DNA from 2 places in the Streptomyces sp. NBC_00377 genome. Region 2 is predicted to be linked to the other one. Evidence: riboswitches for the same ligand, from Rfam matches in the RefSeq annotation. Region 2 holds a riboswitch; the other holds the start of a gene.

Region 1 (5,854 bases), 3.8 Mb from region 2:
TCCGTGAAGTTGGACATGAGCGGCACCGCGCAGACGGCGACCCGCAGCACGTCCTCACCGACGGGCGGGGCGGTGTTCGACTCCCGCACGGTCCCCCGCAGCGACACCCTCAGGCCGTCCTCCTCGTCGATCCCCAGCCCGTGCCGGAACGGCAGTACGCCGTAGGTCCGCCGGCCGGTGAGCCCGTGCAGCATGTCCAGGCCCGGCTCCAGCAGGGAGACGTCCCCCCGGAACTTGTTGACCAGGAACCCGGCGACCAGCTCCTGGTCCTCGGGCGAGAGCAGGGCGACGGTCCCGAAGAAGGAGGCGAAGACGCCCCCGCGGTCGATGTCGCCGACGACGAGCACGGGCAGCCGCGCGCCGCGCGCGATCCCCATGTTCACGATGTCGGTCCGCCGCAGGTTGATCTCGGCCGGACTGCCCGCCCCCTCACAGATCACCGCGTCATACGTGCCCCGCAACTCGGCGAGGCAGTCGAGAACGGTTCCGAGGAGCCGTTGCTGCCGCCCGCCGTGGTAGCCACGGGCGCTCATCTCGCCCACCGGCTTGCCGAGCAGCACGACCTGGCTGCTCTGCTCTCCGCCCGGCTTGAGCAGCACGGGGTTCATCAGCGCGGTCGGCTCCACCCGGCAGGCCTGCGCCTGCATGGCCTGCGCCCGCCCGATCTCGGCGCCCTCCCGCGTCACGAACGAGTTGAGGGACATGTTCTGTGCCTTGAACGGTGCGACCTTCACCCCCTGCCGCACCAGCCACCGGCAGATACCGGCCGTGACGACGCTCTTGCCGGCGTCGGAGGTGGTGCCGGCGACGAGGAGACCTCCGCCCGGACCCCCGCTCATGACGTACCGCCCTTCAATGGGTCCTTCGTGACGGAGCGCGTGGCGGCGACGCGTGGGGTGACCGCTCGCGCGGCGACGGTCACGCCGAGCGCGAGCAGGCCGACGCGGCGGGAGAGCCGTGCGGCGCGTTCGATGTCGCGGACGACGACGGGCCGCCCGGCGGTCCCGTTCAGGACGGGCCGGTGTTCCACCCGCCCGGCGTACGACAGGGTCCCGCCCAGCCGCACTCCCAGGGCGCCCGCGAAGGACGCCTCCACCGGCCCCGCGTTGGGACTCGGATGCCGGCGGGCGTCGGCACGCCAGGCGCGCAGCGCGCCCCGCGGATCGTCCCCGGCGACGGCGGCGAGCGCGGCGGTCAGCCGGGCTCCGGGCCAGCCGGCGACGTCGTCGAGGCGGGCGGCGGCCCACCCGTAGCGCAGATACCTCGGCGAGCGGTGCCCGACCATGGCGTCCAGGGTGTTGACGGCCCGGAACCCCAGCAGCCCCGGCACCCCGCCCACGGCGCCCCACACCAGGGCACCCACGACGGCGTCGGAGGTGTTCTCGGCGACGGACTCCACGACCGCGCGGGCGATCCCGTCGGCGTCCAGTGCCTGCGGGTCACGTCCGCACAGATGGGGCAGCCGCTCCCGGGCGGCCTCGAGATCCCCCGCCTCGAGGGCCCGTCCGACGGCCCGGGCCTCGCGGACGAGGGAACTGCCCCCGACGACGGCCCAGGCGGCGGCGGAGACGAGAGCGACGGAAGCGGCGGGGGAGCGCCGTACGGCCTTCTCGGCCACGGCTCCCAGGCCCGCGGCCCCACCGGCGCAGACGACGGCGTGGAGGGCGCCCCATCCCCGGTGGTCACGCCACAGCAGCCGCTCCACGGCGCCGGCGGCCCGCCCGAACGCGGCGACCGGATGCCCGCGGCGCGGATCGCCGAGCAGCAGGTCGCCCAGAAGGCCGGTGGCGGCGCCGTACGCGTAGAGGCGATCGGCACGCATCGGCTCAGCCGGCCGTGCGGTCGGGCAGCGACCTTGCGGGGTACCTCAACGGCCCAGCGAGCATGGCGATATGTCCTCACTCAGGGTGTCCACGCCCTGGTTCGACGAGACCGGCGGCGAGAGTTCCTGGCTCCCGGGGGTTTCTACCCCGGTGACAGTGGCGGGACCGCGCCGGATTCACACCGGCTTCCTCTTCTGCCGCCGTACATGGCCCGGGCAGTCCACCACGGGCCCGGAAGGGCCGTCAACTTGCTGTTGACCTGCGGGGGGAGAGTGTGCAGAACCCCACACGGGCCCGATCGGCGGGGTCACAGGCAACGGGTCACGACGAACGAGGGGTGCGGGACGGTGATCCGTCCCGCACCCCTCGCTCGTCGATGTGATGTGTCAGGCGACGATCAGTGAGATCCCGTAGGCCACCGCCGCCGCGCAGGCCGCGAAGCACGCGTACGCGCCGGTCACCGCGAGGGTGGCCGAGCCGCCCTCGGCCGTCGCCCGTTCCTGCCGCGACAGGCCCATGACGCCGAGGGTGAACAGGGCCACGAGGCCCACGGTGACCACGAGGCTGACGCCGAAGACGGAGCCCAGGGCTGCCCAGTCGATCTTCATGCTGCTTCTCTTCCTTCGTACCGGGTGCGCGGACTCAGACGGCCGCGGCCGGGGGAGCGGCGGGGGTCGCGGGCTCGACGGCGGGGCCGGGGATCGTGGCCGTCAGGTCCGTGGCGAGGTCCTCGGCGAGGATGCCCACGGGCGGCGGGGTGACGACGGCGATCGCCGTCGTGATGACGCCCGCCGGCTCCTCGGCCGCGTTGACGTTCGAGGCGTCGACGACCTCGCGCCGGGAGATCTTCCAGATGGCCGCGCTGGAGGCGATCAGGAAGACCGCGACGACGGCCGTGCCCCAGTCGCCGAGGTCGGTGACGGACTCGGCGAGCGCGCCCACCAGGGCCGCGGCCGGGAGCGTCAGACCCCAGGCGACGAACATGCGGGTCGCCGTCGACCAGCGGACCACACCGCCCTTGCGGCCCAGTCCCGCGCCCATCACCGCACCGGAGACCGAGTGGGTGGTGGAGAGGGAGAAACCGAGGTGGGAGGAGGCCAGGATGACCGTGGCCGCGCTGGTCTGGGCGGCGAAGCCCTGCTGCGGCTGGAGGTCGGTCAGGCCCTTGCCCATGGTGCGGATGATGCGCCAGCCGCCGAGGTAGGTGCCGAGGGCGATGGCCATGCCGGCGGAGAGGATGACCCAGGTGGGCGGGTCGGAGTCGGGGGCCACGGCGCCGCCGGCGACCAGGGCCAGGGTGATGATGCCCATCGTCTTCTGCGCGTCGTTGGTGCCGTGCGCGAGGGACACCAGGCCGGCCGAGGCGATCTGGCCCGTGCGGTAGCCCTTGGCCGCCGCCTTGCCGTCGGCCTTCTTGCCGAGGGTGTAGGACAGGCGGGTCGCGAGCATCGCCGCGACTCCCGCGACGATCGGTGCCGCGATCGCCGGGATCAGCACCTTGGTGACCAGGGCGTCACCGTGCACCGCGCCCGTACCGGCCGAGGCGATGGTGGCGCCGATCAGACCGCCCATCAGGGCGTGCGAGGAACTGGAGGGCAGGCCCACCAGCCAGGTCAGCAGGTTCCAGAGGATCGCGCCGACCAGGGCGGCGAAGATGACCTCGGGACGGATGCCGGTCTCGTCGACGAGACCCTTGGAGATCGTGTTGGCGACCTCCACCGAGAGGAAAGCGCCCACAAGGTTCAGCGCGGCGGACATGGCCACCGCGACCTTGGGCTTGAGTGCACCGGTCGAGATGGTGGTGGCCATCGCGTTGGCGGTGTCGTGGAAACCGTTCGTGAAATCGAACGCGAGTGCGGTTACGACCACAATCGCGAGGATCAGCGAGAAGCTTTCCATTTACCCAGGCAATCGTTCGAAGTCATTGGCAGGTCGACCGTAGGCAATCTGGGTGAACGGAAGATGAACTGAGCAGGGCGTCCGGGTGTCCGTGCGAGGGGGTCGGCGGGAGCGCCCCGGCACCCGGCGCGGGACGGGGCAAGCGCCGTACGGACGCCTGCCTTTCGCGAACCCCGACGGCTCGCTCCAACGGCACCCCGAGAGACATCGGTCACCCCGTGACGGGCCGCCCACAGGGCGTGATCCGCGGCGCACCGACCCCCTGGGAGCGGCTGCCCGTCCGTGCGGCGATCCCGCCGTCCCGGCGCCGGCCGACGCCACCGCCTTCGCGGCCGCAGCCACCGCATGACGGGACCGCCGCCCTCGTGCATGAGGCCCCTGTCGTCGTGTCGGGTCCGCGCCCGTCGTGTACGAAACGACGTGTCCCGGGCTCCGTGTCCGAGCTCCCCTCCGGCAGGGCGGCGCAGCAGGCGGCCGGGAACAGCGAGGCGGCCGCTTTCCGGCCCGCACACCCACGGCCGGCGGCAGCCCCCTGCGGCTCCTGGCAGGATCGCGGCATGGCTGAGCAGCGACGCGAGCAGGGGGACACCCGGGATCACCGGGACGGCGTACCGGGCACGGACGGGCGGCGCGGCAGACACGCCGTCCCCGAGGAGGCACGGGCCTGGGAGGCGCTCGTGACGGCGGCCCGCCGCACCGTGGCCGACCGGCTGGTCGTCGGCACCTCGGGCAACGTCTCGGTACGTGTCGGCGACACCGTGCTGGTCACCCCGTCGGGCGTGCCCTACGACCGGCTCACCCCGGACGACGTGACGGGCGTCGACCTCACCGGCCGGCAGGTGCTCGGCGGCCTGCGCCCGACGAGCGAGCTGCCCATGCACCTGGCCGTCTACCGCACCACGGACGCCGAAGCGATCGTCCACACCCACGCCGTCCACGCGACCGCCGTCTCGACCCTCGTCACCGAGCTCCCCAGGGTCCACTACATGGCGGGCGCGCTCGGCGGCCCGGTCCGGGTCGCCCCCTACGCGCTCTACGGCACCGACGAGTTGGCCGAGAACGTGCTCCGGGCGCTCGAAGGACGCAGTGGCTGCCTCCTTCAGAACCACGGCACGCTCACCCACGGCACCACCCTCGACCAGGCCTACGACCGCACGGCCCAACTGGAGTGGATGTGCCGCCTGTGGCTGACGGCCGCGTCGGTACCGGGCCTGAGCCCCTCGCTCCTGACGGAGGAACAGATCGGGGAGGCGGGCGAACGGCTGCGCGGGTACGGGCAGCGCCACTGACCCGCCGCCCGGCCGCCCGGACAGGCGCGGACGAGCGGTCCTCACCCGGCCGCGCCCGGCCGCGCCTGCCCCCGGGCCCCTTCGGCCGGGCTCCACCACTGGCCGGGAGGAGGGCGGGCCAGGACACTGGACGCGTGCGCACTGTCAGAGCGACGGCCGCCGCCGTCACCGCAGCCCTGGCCGCGGGAGCCGCCAGCGTCGCCGCCGGCCGGCTGGCCAGCGACGCCGCGCTGAAGGCACCGCCCGGCCGGCCCCTGCCCACCGAACCCCGGCTCACCGTGCACGGCACGGCCGCCGGCCAGATCACCCTCACCCGTGACCTGGCCACGCTGCGCCCCGGCACCTACGGCCTCTCCGGCAAGGGCTCCCACGCGGTCCTGGGCCCCCTCCTGCCCACCGCCCCGCACTCCGCCGACACCGTCGTGCGCCGCCTGGAGCGGGTCACCCACGGCAGCCTGAACCCCGGCGACGCGGTCTGGCTCACCCCCAACCTCCATGTCGGCAACCCCTCCAGCGCCCTCGGGCTCGACCACGCCGACGTCGACATCCCGGGCGAGCTGGGCAACCTGCCCGCCTGGTTCGTACCCGGGGCGCGCAACACCTGGGTGATCGCCGTGCACGGCCTGGGCACCACCCGGGAACACGCCCTGAACCTCATGGGCTTCCTGCACCGCCGCCACTTCCCCGTGCTCGCCCTGGCCCACCGCGGCGACCTCGGCGCACCCCGTTCCCCGGACGGCCTCAACCACCTGGGCGAGACCGAGTGGCGCGACCTGGACGCCGCGATGCGGTACGCCGTCCGGCACGGCGCCCGACGCGTCGTCCTGCTCGGCTGGTCCACCG
Region 2 (5,854 bases):
CGCCGGACGGGAACGCAGGTAGTACGTCGTCTTCAGACCCGACTTCCAGGCGTACGCGTACATCGAGGAGAGCTTGCCGATGGTCGGCGTCTCCAGGAACAGGTTCAGGGACTGGGCCTGGTCCAGATACGGGGTGCGGGCGGCGGCCATGTCGATCAGGGCGCGCTGCGGGATCTCCCACGCCGTGCGGTACAGCGCACGGACGTCGTCCGGGATCCACGCGAAGTCCTGCACCGAGCCACTGGATTCGCGCAGCGCCTCGCGGGTCCGGGCGTCCCAGACGCCGAGCTCCTTGAGGTCGTTCACCAGGTAGGAGTTGACCTGGAGGAACTCGCCGGACAGCGTCTCGCGCTTGAACAGGTTGGACACCTGCGGCTCGATGCACTCGTACACGCCCGCGATGGACGCGATGGTCGCGGTGGGCGCGATGGCGAGGAGCAGGGAGTTGCGCAGGCCGGTCCGCGCGATCCGCTCGCGCAGGGCCGCCCAGCGCTCGGGCCAGGTGAACTCGACGCCGTAGTGGTCCGGGTGCAGCACGCCCCTGGCTGTGCGGGTCTTCTCCCAGGCCGGCAGCGGGCCGTTGCGCTCGGCCAGGCCGGCGGACGCCTCGTACGCGGCGAGCATGACGCGCTCGGCGATACGGGTGGAGAGGGCCTTGGCCTCGGGCGAGCCGAAGGGGAGGCGCAGTTTGAAGAAGACGTCCTGGAGACCCATCGCACCCAGACCGACCGGCCGCCAGCGGGCGTTGGAGCGGCCCGCCTGCTCGGTCGGGTAGAAGTTGATGTCGACGACCCGGTCGAGGAAGGTGACGGCCGTGCGGACGGCCTCGTCCAGCCGCTCCCAGTCGATCGCGCCGGCCGCCGTGTCGACGAACGCGCCCAGGTTCACCGAACCCAGGTTGCAGACCGCTGTCTCGCCGTCGTCCGTGACCTCCAGGATCTCCGTGCACAGGTTGGAGGAGTGGACGACATGGCCCGGCTCGGCGGTCTGGTTGGCGGTGCGGTTGGCCGCGTCCTTGAAGGTCATCCAGCCGTTGCCGGTCTGCGCCAGGGTGCGCATCATGCGGCCGTAGAGGTCACGGGCGGGGATGCTCTTCTTCGCCAGCCCCTTCGCCTCGGCCGACCGGTAGGCCGCGTCGAACTCCTCGCCCCACAGGTCGACCAGCTCCGGCACGTCGGCCGGGGAGAACAGCGACCACGGCCCGTCGGCGTCGACCCGGCGCATGAACTCGTCCGGGATCCAGTGCGCGAGGTTCAGGTTGTGCGTGCGGCGGGCGTCCTCACCGGTGTTGTCCCGCAGCTCCAGGAACTCCTCGATGTCGGAGTGCCAGGTCTCCAGGTAGACCGCGGCCGCGCCCTTGCGCCGGCCGCCCTGGTTGACCGCGGCGACCGAGGCGTCCAGCGTCTTCAGGAACGGGACGATGCCGTTGGAGTGCCCGTTGGTGCCGCGGATCAGCGAACCGCGGGAACGGATCCGCGAGTACGACAGCCCGATGCCGCCGGCGTGCTTCGACAGCCGGGCCACCTGGTGGTAGCGGTTGTAGATGGAGTCCAGCTCGTCCAGCGGGGAGTCGAGGAGGTAGCAGGACGACATCTGGGGGTGCCGGGTGCCGGAGTTGAAGAGCGTGGGGGAGGACGGGAGGTAGTCCAGGCGGCTCATCAGCCCGTAGAGCGCGGCGACCTCGTCCACCGAGCGGGGGGTGTCGTCCTCGGCGAGGCCGCAGGCGACGCGCAGCAGGAAGTGCTGGGGCGTCTCGACGACCTTGCGGGTGATCGGGTGCCGCAGGAGGTAGCGGCTGTGCAGCGTGCGGAGCCCGAAGTAGCCGAAGCGGTCGTCGGCCCGCTCGTCGATCAGCGCGTCGAGACGGACCGCGTGGACGCGCACGAACTCGGCGGTGCGGTCGGCGATCAGACCCTCGCGGTGGCCCACGGCGACCGATCCCGTGAACGACGTGACGCCCTGGGAGGCCGCCTCCGCGGCGATGCTGATCGTCAGCAGCCGGGCGGCCAGCTTCGAGTAGGCGGGATCCTCGGAGATCAGACCCGCCGCCCCCTCCGTGGCCAGCTCGCGCAGCTCCGCGGTGATCTCGGAGGCAGCCCGTGCCGACCGGCCGCGCAGGGCCACGGCGGCGACCCGGCCGGGGTCGGCGTCGGGCAGGTCGGCGGTCAGCTCGGTCAGGGTCCGCAGCAACGCGGTACCGGGACCGTCGGTCTCCGGCTCGGTGACCGGAACCGGATCGGCTGGCGCGATGGTCACGTGGGGCTCTCCCTCGCTCGGCGGTGGGCCTGGCGCAGGGCAGGGGGCAGCACACGAGCGCGCGGGGGCGTCGCGTCCACCGGCCCACTCCGCGAGACCCGGACGTCAGGGCACCCGGACCGGACGGCCGGGCGCGCTGTCGGCAGGACCTCGGACTGAACAGGCGTGCGCATATGGGTATGGATGCACGCGAGTACACCGTTGCGGGACAGTTCCGGATTCGCACCGGATTCCCCTGCGGCGACAGCGAGCATGAGCATACATCTTGTGCCCACCCGTCATGCCACCCCCAGATGTTGTGTCGCGGTGGTTTCAGAGCGTCAACTTGTAGGCGAGGAGAGTGATGTCGTCCAGGTGCGGCAGGGGACGCCAGTCCCGCTCGGGTGTGCGGACGAAACCGAGGCGTTCGTAGAGGCGGTGGGCGGCGTGCATCGCGCGCTGGGTCGACAGGACGACGGCCGTACAGCCCTCCATGGCCCGGGCGCGCCCGACGCAGGCGCGGACCATGGCCTCGCCGGCCCCACGGCCGCGCGCCGCCCGCCCGACCGCGAGCATCCTGATCTCCGCCTCGCCGGGACGCGCGAGGTCGGCCATCGGACCGGGACCGGGAACGAACGTGACCCCGCCCAGAAGACGCCCGCCGTCCACCGCCACCAGAACCTCGGCGGCGGCGACCCGCTTCGCCACGTCCCTCAGCTCGTGCAGATACCCGTCGCTCTCCCCGAAGTCCAGCAGGCCGTCGTCGAGGTAGGCACGAGCGGTGAGGTCGCCGAGGACCCCGTACTCGCCGGGCTCGGCCTGCCGTATCACGATGTCCATGGCCCCGAGTGTGCCGGACGCCCGGGTTGCGGAGGGAGTGGTTCCATGGAGGCGGCTTCAAGTACGCGGCCAACCGGCGTCCACGGCACCCGCACACGTACCTGGGCGGCCGCAACGACCACGTCGTCCCGCCCGCACCGGGCACGACCTGTCTGCCCGACTGCAAGTTCCAGCTCTGCCCGTACCCTCCCCGGGGCGGTGTGCCCCGGGGAGAGATCCGCGAGCCGTTCTGCCGTCAGCAGCAGGCCTTGCTGCCCAGCAGCGTCCGGCGCTGGCTGCCCCGGGGGCTGCGCCGGAAGACCCCGCACCGGGTCGGCATGCGGGTCGGCGAACTGGACCGCTTCTGGGACGCGATGGCCAGACGGACGCGGGACCAGAACGGTGTCCGGCCGGCCTCGGGTGCCTGGGGCGTGTCCGACACTTCCCGCCGGGCGCGCGGTGCCCGGCACGGCACTCCCCCGGCCTTCGGCCGGGGGGGTGCCCCCACGCTGCGTTGTCGGATCACCCGAGTACATCCGGTACGCGGGCGATCCTCCGCCTTGCGATGCACCGCACCGGACGCCGCGCGCTGATCCGACGCGAATTGTCGGACACGCCCTAGTGGGACGTGCCCGCCGTCGCCGGTGGCAGTTCCACCTGTACGCCCGGGTCGCCGGCGTCCGCCGTGTAGTCCTCCGGCTTGGTCTCGTCGATGCCCTCGGGGGCCTTGGCGGCCTTCAGGACGAAGGTGAGCACCACCGTGACGACGACGTTGATCACGAACGCGGTGAGACCGATGTAGCCGATCTCGCCGATGCCCGGGATCTCCTTGGACGAGCCGCCGAAGTGCTTCTGGGTCGGGGAGGCGACGCCGTACGCGGCGAAGGTGCCGTAGACCATGCCGACCGCCCAGCCGGCGAGCAGGGCCCAGCGGTGGAACCAGCGGGTGAACAGGCCGCCGACCAGGGCCGGGAACGTCTGGAGGATCCAGATGCCGCCCAGCAGCTGGAAGTTGATGGCCACCGTCTTGTCCATGGTGAGGACGAAGACCAGGGCGCCCACCTTCACCAGGAGCGAGACCAGCTTGGAGACCTTGGTCTCCTGCGCGGGCGTCGCGTCCGGCTTGATGAAGTCCTTGTAGATGTTGCGGGTGAAGAGGTTCGCGGCCGCGATCGACATGATGGCCGCGGGCACGAGCGCGCCGATGCCGATGGCGGCGAACGCCACCCCGGCGAACCACGACGGGAACATGTCCTCGAACAGCTGCGGGATCGCCAGCTGCCCGTTGGTGACCTTGACCCCGGCGGCGATCGCCATGAAGCCGAGCAGTGCGAGCAGGCCCAGCATCAGGGAGTACAGCGGCAGGATCGTGGTGTTGCGGCGGATCACCTCACGGCTGCGGGACGACAGCGTCGCCGTGATCGAGTGCGGGTACATGAACAGCGCAAGCGCCGAGCCCAACGCCAGCGTCGCGTACGTCCACTGGCCCGGGTCCGCCGGTGCCAGCGCGCCGCGCGGCTTGCCCGTCGCCGGGTTGGTCTGGCTGAACGCCTCGCCCGCCTTGGCGAAGATGTCGTCGAAACCGCCCAGCTTGATCGGGATGTAGATGATCGCCACCGCGATGACGATGTAGATCAGCGTGTCCTTCACGAATGCGATCAGCGCGGGGGCCCGCAGCCCCGAGGAGTAGGTGTAGGCCGCCAGCACGCCGAACGCGATCAGCAGCGGCAGGTCCTTCACGAACCAGTTGGTGTTCTCGCCGCCGCCGACCCCCATCACGTCGAGCACGGCCTGGATGCCGACCAGTTGGAGGGCGATGTACGGCATCGTGGCCAGGATGCCGGTGACGGCGACCGCCAGCGACAGGCCCTTCGAGCCGAACCGGCCGCGCACGAAGTCCGAGGTCGTCACATAGCCGTGCTTGTGGGACACCGACCACAGACGGGGCAGGAACGTGAAGATCAGCGGGTAGACGAGGATCGTGTACGGGACCGCGAAGAAGCCGGCCGCGCCCGCCGCGTAGATCGCCGCGGGTACGGCGACGAAGGTGTACGCGGTGTACAGGTCGCCGCCGAGCAGGAACCAGGTCACCCAGGTGCCGAACGACCGGCCGCCCAGGCCCCATTCGTCGAGGCTGTCGTTCTCGGCCTTGCGCCAGCGCGCGGCCAGGAAGCCCATGACCGTGACGGCCAGGAAGAAGAAGATGAAGACGGCGAGCGCGACGCCGTTCACGCCGTCCTTCACTCCGACGCACCGCCCTTCGGGGAGGAGGAACGGGAGGAGGCAGGGGCGACGCCCGCGCGGCCGCGCTGGTCACGCTGCCACAGTTTGTACGCGGTCACGGTCAGCGCGGCGGAGAGCGGTACCCACAGCATCTGGTACCAGTAGAAGAAGGGGATCCCGATGAACGCGGGGTCCACCTTCGCGTACGAACCCACCCACAGCATCGCCACGAAGGGCGCGAGCAGACAGAGGGCGATGGCGACGCGCACAGGCGTCACCACCGGCCCCCTGGTCGCTTCCGGGGTCTCTGACATCGGCGGCTCCGTCCCCTCACTCGATCGCCTTGATCACAGGTGTAATGCGCAGGCAATGTAAGTGACGGATAAGCCCAGCGGAAGGCCCTCCACAGACCCTCTACCTCTGATCTCGGTCTGCGCTCCGCCATAAGGGCGGTGGTGGAGGCCATCGTTGGGCCAAAGGCGCGGAGAGCGTCAGGCCCGCTGCCGCAAGGTGGGCGGGAATCTCCCGGCCTTCAGCCGGGAGAGCACCTCAATCGGTGGGCCTCTTGAGCCGGGCC

What was found. A riboswitch is a leader RNA that binds a small molecule or an ion and turns the genes downstream of it on or off. The one in region 2 is predicted to bind cobalamin.
Region 1: it holds a riboswitch for cobalamin, as region 2 does, so the genes downstream of both, OHS71_RS31410 (cobalamin biosynthesis protein) here and OHS71_RS14455 (ribonucleoside-diphosphate reductase subunit alpha) in region 2, are expected to answer to the same signal.

Annotation. Positions count from the first base shown of each region.
Region 1 is NZ_CP107958.1:7,077,397-7,083,250, forward strand. Features, by position in the region: gene OHS71_RS31405 (cobyric acid synthase) at 1-839, opposite strand, end outside; gene OHS71_RS31410 (cobalamin biosynthesis protein) at 836-1,822, opposite strand; cobalamin riboswitch at 1,924-2,063, opposite strand; gene OHS71_RS31415 (hypothetical protein) at 2,210-2,431, opposite strand; gene OHS71_RS31420 (inorganic phosphate transporter) at 2,466-3,722, opposite strand; gene OHS71_RS31425 (class II aldolase/adducin family protein) at 4,280-5,011, shown strand; gene OHS71_RS31430 (alpha/beta hydrolase) at 5,146-5,854, shown strand, end outside.
Region 2 is NZ_CP107958.1:3,232,805-3,238,658, reverse strand. Features, by position in the region: gene OHS71_RS14455 (ribonucleoside-diphosphate reductase subunit alpha) at 1-2,256, opposite strand, end outside; cobalamin riboswitch at 2,381-2,516, opposite strand; gene OHS71_RS14450 (GNAT family N-acetyltransferase) at 2,569-3,075, opposite strand; gene mctP (monocarboxylate uptake permease MctP) at 3,673-5,298, opposite strand; gene OHS71_RS14440 (DUF3311 domain-containing protein) at 5,295-5,591, opposite strand; gene OHS71_RS14435 (GntR family transcriptional regulator) at 5,827-5,854, opposite strand, start outside.